Regions from separate parts of the Nocardia sp. NBC_00511 genome, predicted to be linked through region 2. Evidence: riboswitches for the same ligand, from Rfam matches in the RefSeq annotation. Region 2 holds a riboswitch; each other region holds the start of a gene.
The links. A riboswitch is a leader RNA that binds a small molecule or an ion and turns the genes downstream of it on or off. The one in region 2 is predicted to bind cobalamin.

Region 1 (2,258 bases), 2.7 Mb from region 2:
CGCCTCCAGCGAACCAGCTGCGGACGCGAATATAGCGAACACTCATCGCAATGCGAAAGGCGGGCCCGCTCCTATCCCAAGGAGTGGACCCGCCCAGTGGGGTTCGAGGCGTCAGGACACCGACGCCGCCACCTGAGCGTCCGCGGCACGCTCGCCGAGCAGGCGCGGGGCCAGCCAGGCGAAACCGACACCGATGACGACCCACAGGATCAGTTGTGCGGCAAAGGAGTACAGCCGGAAGTGGAACAGATCGTCGGCCGGGAAGCCCGGGTACACGATCGCGCCCGAGGCATCCTTGAGCGGCTGCGGGGTCTCGGTGTCGAAGTCGCCGAACGCCTTGTTCTCCGACAGGTGACCCAGCGACGGCAGGATCAGCATGACCACGCCCACGGCCACGACGAACGACACCGACGCGGCGATGCTCGCGGTCCAATTCCCCAGTCGCGCGGCCAGTTTGCGGCCCAGCCAGATCGCGCCGAGCAGGAAGGCCACGCTCAACACGATCATCAGCATGTAGAGCCCCGTGCGCTCCTTGATGGTGTCCGGGTGCCCGATCGAGGGCGGGTTGGCCGGATACTTCAGGAACGGCACCACATACAGCGTCAGGAACATGCCACCCGCCACCAGCAGCGCCAGATTGCGGGCGGTGACCTTGCCGACCCGGCGCAGCGCCAGGTAGTAGACCACCGCGAACAGCGCGCCCAGAGCCGCACCGAACAGGATCATGCCGAACGGCAGACCGAGGTTCTGCTGCTGCGAACGGGTGAAGATCTCCGGGCCCATGTCGTCCATGGGCTTACCGGCGGCCTTGTCCAAGGCCATCTGCGCATCGTCACGCCCGGACTCGTAGTCGATGGCCCGATTGATGATGGGCTCCGCCATGATCCGGGCGAAAATGAACGCGATCAGGCCGCCGAGCGCGCCCAGCAGGACGCCGCGGCCGATGATGGATTTCTCCATGATGAATGCTCGCTCCCTCGGCTAGTGGCAGGGGAAGCCGAGGAAGTGGCGACCGTCGTGCACGAACTCGTGCACATGCATGTCACTGCCGAAGATCGACACCGCGCCCTGATCGACGCCGATGAAGTAGATCGCCAGCAGCGCGAGCACCGTGGTGCCGATCAGCCACACGGGAGTCGGGATGGAAAGCGATGCGGCACCCAGGCCGGAGCGGGGAGCGTAAGACGTAGCCACGAGGACTCCTAGTGCAGTAGGGAACTCGCGCCCCTACACGGATACGACACACGGCGCCCGAGGGTCTGACTCACACCCGAGGATGCTCACAGTGGCGCGACCGTTCCGGACTTTCACCGGATTCCACGAATCGCCGATCACATGACGATACGAAACCACCTGCAAACAGGTCAAACGCACGGCCACAATGATTTCTGACCAATCACCTGGCGGGCGCCGGCAGGGCTCCCCGGCAACAGTGGCGGCCCGGCATATCGCCCGGTCAGGAGACGATGCCGAGGGCGGAGGGCCGCGTCACCGACAAGCCGTCGAACTTCGGCGTCCGGCTGGACACCCTCGGGCCAGTCGCCACCGACTGAATCCCGGTCGTGTTCAGCCGGTGCCATCGGAGCCTCTCCACCGGCCGGGCGTGATCGCCCCGGGCGGCTGTGGTTGCCCGCTACCACCGTCAGAAGTCCGGACACCTCGGCGAACCGTGGTCGGTACCGAAAGGTTTTGTCGTCGTGGCGAATCGCGGTATCGGGTGCCGCCACACCGTAGTGCCGAACTCCCCACGGAACGGTTCAGGTGTGCTCGAATTGGGAGGTATCGGGTCTCGGTCCGGCCGGGGAAAGGGAGTGCAATGGCGGTAAATGTGGTCGCACAGCTCAACTTTCGTGGTGAGACCCGGGAGGCGTTGACGTTCTACCAGTCGGTGTTCGGGGGTGAGCTGACGCTGATCACCTATGAGCAGGCACAGGTGCCGACCACCGCCGCGGGCGCCGACGATGTCATGTGGGGTCAGTTGGCCGCGCCCAACGGCTTCTGGATCATGGGCTACGACGTCCCCGCCCACACGCCGTGGAGCCGGGGCGACAACTCGTTCTGCCTGTCGGTGCGGGGTGACCTACCCGAGGAGATCACCGAATCCTGGGACAAGCTCGCGGTCGGTGCCAAGATCGTCGTCCCGCTCGGACGCGCACAGTGGTCACCGCTCTACGGCATCCTTCAGGATAGGTTCGAGATCACCTGGATCCTCGACATCTTCCGCGATCCCGCCGACGAGACCGACTGAAGCGAACAGG
Region 2 (2,258 bases):
GGTAGGCGAAATTCATGAAGGTGCCGTCGAGCGTGTCGAACAGGCTCATCCCCGCCGCGAACAGCAGCGGCAGGCAGATGATGGCGTACCAGGGCAGTCCGGCGGCCGCGCCGGAGCCGGCCATCACCATCAGGGTGACCTCGGTGGCGGTGTCGAAGCCGATTCCGAACAGCAGGCCCACCGGGTACATCTGGCCCGGCCGGGTCACCGAGCGCGTCAACCGCCCCAGCATCCGATTGAGGAAACCGCGGCTGTCGAGATGCTTCTCCAGCTCGTGCTCGTCGAACTCGCCGTGGCGCATGGCCTTGAACACCCGCCAGATCCCGGCGAGCGCAACCAGATTCAGCGCGGCGATCAGATACAGGAAGGTCCCCGACGCCACCGTGCCCAGCAGACCCAGATCCTTGCGGACCACCGAATCGTCATCGGTCAGCGTGGTCGCCAGCCGGGCCCCCGCCGCGATGCCCGCGGCCAGCAGCACCACCACCGTCGAATGTCCCAGCGCGAACCAGAAACCCACCGATACCGGTCGCTTGCCGTCGGCCATCAGCTTTCGGGTGGTGTTGTCGATGGCGGCGATATGGTCCGCGTCGAAGGCGTGCCGCATGCCCAGCGTGTACGCAGTGATGCCCAGCCCCAGGCCGAACACCTGGGTGCCGACGGTGTAGTGGTGCGGTATCACCAGCGCGAGCAGGATGCCGAAGGCGATCACATGCAGCACGGCGATCGCGGCGAGTAGTCCGCCGGTGCGAATCCAGTCGCGGCGCTCCCAGCGCAGCACGGGCACGGCGGTATCGGTGACGGTCATTATCGGATCGGCCTTCCAGCACCTCGTGGAAACGGGTCAAGCTGCCGTGGCCGGTCTCCTGGCTGACGGGTCCAGCATCGACGCACCTGGCCTTCCGGTATCACTGATCCCGTGGCCTGCCCGCTGGCTGCGGGCCGGACGATGCGCCGACTTCCCGATCACAGTGGCGAGGGCCGCTCCGGTTTCGACACCGGAATTCCCGTACACCACGGCGTTCCACACGCTAGATGCCGATTGTCGAATCGGACAAATGGGGTCTCAGTCGAAGTCCTGGGCCTGCGCCACCAGGTCGAAGAACGACCACACACCGCCTCGCTGATACGACTCCGGGGATTCGGAACCGCCCAGGAACGGGTAGGGCGTGGCGATGTAGACCTCGTTCTCGGCCAGGGGGCCGATGAGCCGCCGGATCTTGGTGACCTGATCGGGTTGCAGCACATAGGTGATGACGCTCGGGTCGAAGAGCACCTCGGTGACGAACTCGCCGACCTCGGTGAACGGGCCGTAGGTCTTCACGCCCGGGCTGTAGGGGTCGAGCAGGCCGTACTCGCCGGTGCGGGTGCTCATCAGGAAGGCGTGACCCAGGTCCGAATAGCCGACGACGGTGTCGAACTGCGGGTAGTGCTCGGCCCACGCGGGCATCACGCGATCGAAACGCTGCGAGGGGATCAATCGGAAGGAAACGCTGGTCACCGGATTCATCCAACCAGAGCGGGCGGGACCGGCTCTCGACAGGCCGCGCGCGGGCGGGTAAAGATCGATGCAGCATTCGAAGTGGAGGCGTTTCGGTGACCGATCAGTGGCGCGAAGTCGCGAACAAGGTACGCAACTGGGGCCGCTGGGGGGAGGACGATCAGCTCGGCACGCTGAACCTGATCACCCCCGCCCGAATCGCCGCCGGCGCCGCCTGCGCGCGGGCCGGGCGCAGCATCCCGCTCGGCATTCCTTTCGACGCCTACGGACCGCAGGGCGCGAGCGGCTTCCGCCGCAACCCCATCCACCTCATGGCCGTAGACGGCGGCGACGCGAACTTCGCGGCGAACCTCGAGGGCTGGGGCGGACACACCGAAGCGCAGATCGCGGGAATGTACGCCGCCGGTCCCATGCGCTTCAACGACGACTACATCATGATGCCGTTGCAGTCGGCCACCCAGTGGGACGCGCTGTCGCACGTGTACTACGACGGGCTGCTCTACAACGGCGTCCCGGCCGCCGCCGTCACCAGTTTCGGAGCGACGAAGCTGGGGATCGAGCACTTCGCCGATCGCGGCGGAATCATCGGCCGCGGCGTACTGCTGGATGTCGCAAGACATTTCGGGGTCGAGCGGCTGTCGGCCGGGACGGTCATCACGCCGCAGGATCTCCAGGCTGTGGTGGATGCCCAGGACGTCGAGCTGGCGGGCGGCGACATCCTGGTGATCCGAACCGGCTGGTGGACAAGGTTTCTGGA
Region 3 (2,258 bases), 4.3 Mb from region 2:
CGTCGACGCCGCCCATCCGGTGCACGTCCGCGTACGGCAGCACGATCACGTCCCCGGCGTGCGCCCAGAGTCGGTCGCCGCCTTCGGGATGCACCCAGCAGCTGCCCGTCGCGACCACATGGAAGAGGGTGACCCGATCGCTGCCGGGCCGCAGTGCCAGCGCGGTGTCGTGGCAGGTCATCGACTCGTAGGCCCACGGTTCGGTGTACTCGGCGCGCAGGAAGATCGCACCCGTCAGCCGCAGCCTGGCGAGCACGGCGTCCGCCGGGGCGGCCGCGTTCAGGTCCGGGTTCATCTCGACGGTCACGTTCATATCCAGAGATACGTTCGCGTCGCCCGCCGCGTTCACCGCCACGACGGTGGTCGTGGCGTCCTGATCAGGTATCCCGGGGAGCGGGTCATGGCCTCGCGGCGCACTGCTCACGAAACTGATGGTGTCACAACGAAAGGGAGCTCCCAATGCCGCTGTTCATGGATATTCACAACCTGCCCGAGCCGGTCGACGCCGAGCAGGCCGCCGCCGCGCACGCCGCCGATCTCGCGGCCCAGTCCGCCTACGGCGTCGACTACTGCAACTACTGGTTGGCTGCGGACGGCAAGCAGATCTTCTGCCTGGTCTCCGCGCCGGACGCCGAGACCGCCGCGCTGGTGCATCGCGAGGCGCACGGTCTGGTCGCCGACGAGATCCACGAGGTGACCGAGGGTAAGTGACCGCCGGCGGGCCGATATGCTCGGACCCGCAGTCGGTTCGCCAGGCGCGGATCAGGATCGGTGCACCCATCGTCCGCGCGCCCGGCGTCGAAACCGTACGACCCGGCGACGGGTCGGCCGGCGAGAGGGAACCCGGTGGGAATCCGGGACTGTCCCGCAGCGGTATGCAGGAACGACCGCCGTCATACGCACTGGGTGAGAATCTGGGAAGCGACGGCCACTAGGTCGGCCATCGAGGCCGGTGCCTGCGAGTCCGAAGACCTGCCGACCGTGCCGGATACGCCGTATCCGGCGGTCGGCGCCTCGTGGACCGGGCGGACGGACTCCAGGCCGCTTCGCGCTGCCCGGGTCCGCTTCGCGCGTGTGGCGGCGGCCAGTGCTTCGGACACTGGAGATCGATCCCGTGACTACCACTTCACCGTTCACCGCAACGGTTCTCGGCATTCCGCGCATCGGGCCGCGCCGGGAACTCAAGAAGGCCATCGAGTCGTACTGGGCGGGCCGCATCGACGCCGAGGCCCTGCACACCGTGGGCCGCGAACTGCGCGTCGCCCATCTGACCACGCTGGCGGCCAGCGGCCTGGATTCGGTGCCGGTCGGCACCTTCTCCTATTACGACCAGATCCTCGATGCCGCGGCCATGTTCGGTGCGCTGCCCGCGCGGGTGGCGGACATCGCCGATCCGCTCGACCGGTACTTCGCCGCCGCGCGCGGCACCGACACCGTCGAACCGCTGGAGATGACCAAGTGGTTCGACACCAATTACCACTATCTGGTGCCGGAATTGGGTCCGGACACCGCGTTCGCGCTGGACGCGCGCAAGCTGCTCGGCGAGCTGCGCGAGGCGATCGACCTCGGGGTGCCCGCGCGGCCGGTGCTGATCGGTCCCCTCACCTTCCTGAAGCTGGCCAAGGATTCCGAGGGCAATGCGCTGCGGCGCCTCGCCGAGCTGCTGCCGCTGTATCAGGAGTTGCTGCGGCTGCTGGCCGAGGCGGGCGCGCAGTGGGTGCAGATCGACGAACCGGTGCTCGTCACCGATCTCGACGAGGTCGAACTGGCGCTGGTCGAGCACGTCTACTCCGAGCTCTCCGCAGTGACCGAGCGGCCCGCGATCCTGGTCGCCACCTACTTCGGCCGTCCCGGACCGGCGCTGCCGGTGCTGGCGGCGACCGGAATCGAAGGCGTGGCACTGGATTTCGTGTACGGCACCACCGTCGAGGACGTGGTGGGCACGCCCGCCCTGTCGGGCAAGCTGGTGGTGGCGGGCGTCGTCGACGGCCGCAATGTGTGGCGCACCGACCTCGATCACGCGCTGGCCACCCTCGCGACGCTGCTGGCCGGAACCGCCACGCTGGTGGTCTCGACCTCCAGTTCGCTGCTGCACGTGCCGTATTCGCTCGACGCCGAGGCCGCTCCGGATCCGACGCTGCGCTCCTGGCTGGCGTTCGGTGCGGAGAAGGTGGCCGAGGTGGCGCTGCTGGCCACCGCGCTGCACGACGGGACCGCGGCGGTGTCGGACGAATTGGCCACCGCCCGTGCGGCTCTCG

Region 1: another riboswitch for cobalamin. It lies ahead of OG300_RS09620 (CbtB-domain containing protein); the one in region 2 lies ahead of OG300_RS22100 (HoxN/HupN/NixA family nickel/cobalt transporter).
Region 3: another riboswitch for cobalamin. It lies ahead of metE (5-methyltetrahydropteroyltriglutamate--homocysteine S-methyltransferase); the one in region 2 lies ahead of OG300_RS22100 (HoxN/HupN/NixA family nickel/cobalt transporter).

Annotation. Positions count from the first base shown of each region.
Region 1 covers NZ_CP107849.1:2,030,007-2,032,264, reverse strand. The annotation lists gene OG300_RS09625 (CbtA family protein) at 112-960, opposite strand; gene OG300_RS09620 (CbtB-domain containing protein) at 982-1,194, opposite strand; cobalamin riboswitch at 1,235-1,364, opposite strand; gene OG300_RS09615 (VOC family protein) at 1,817-2,248, shown strand.
Region 2 covers NZ_CP107849.1:4,708,485-4,710,742, reverse strand. The annotation lists gene OG300_RS22100 (HoxN/HupN/NixA family nickel/cobalt transporter) at 1-808, opposite strand, end outside; cobalamin riboswitch at 839-1,034, opposite strand; gene OG300_RS22095 (T6SS immunity protein Tdi1 domain-containing protein) at 1,067-1,501, opposite strand; gene OG300_RS22090 (cyclase family protein) at 1,597-2,258, shown strand, end outside.
Region 3 covers NZ_CP107849.1:426,793-429,050, reverse strand. The annotation lists gene OG300_RS02050 (AraC family transcriptional regulator) at 1-424, opposite strand, end outside; gene OG300_RS02045 (nickel-binding protein) at 460-711, shown strand; cobalamin riboswitch at 804-995, shown strand; gene metE (5-methyltetrahydropteroyltriglutamate--homocysteine S-methyltransferase) at 1,115-2,258, shown strand, end outside.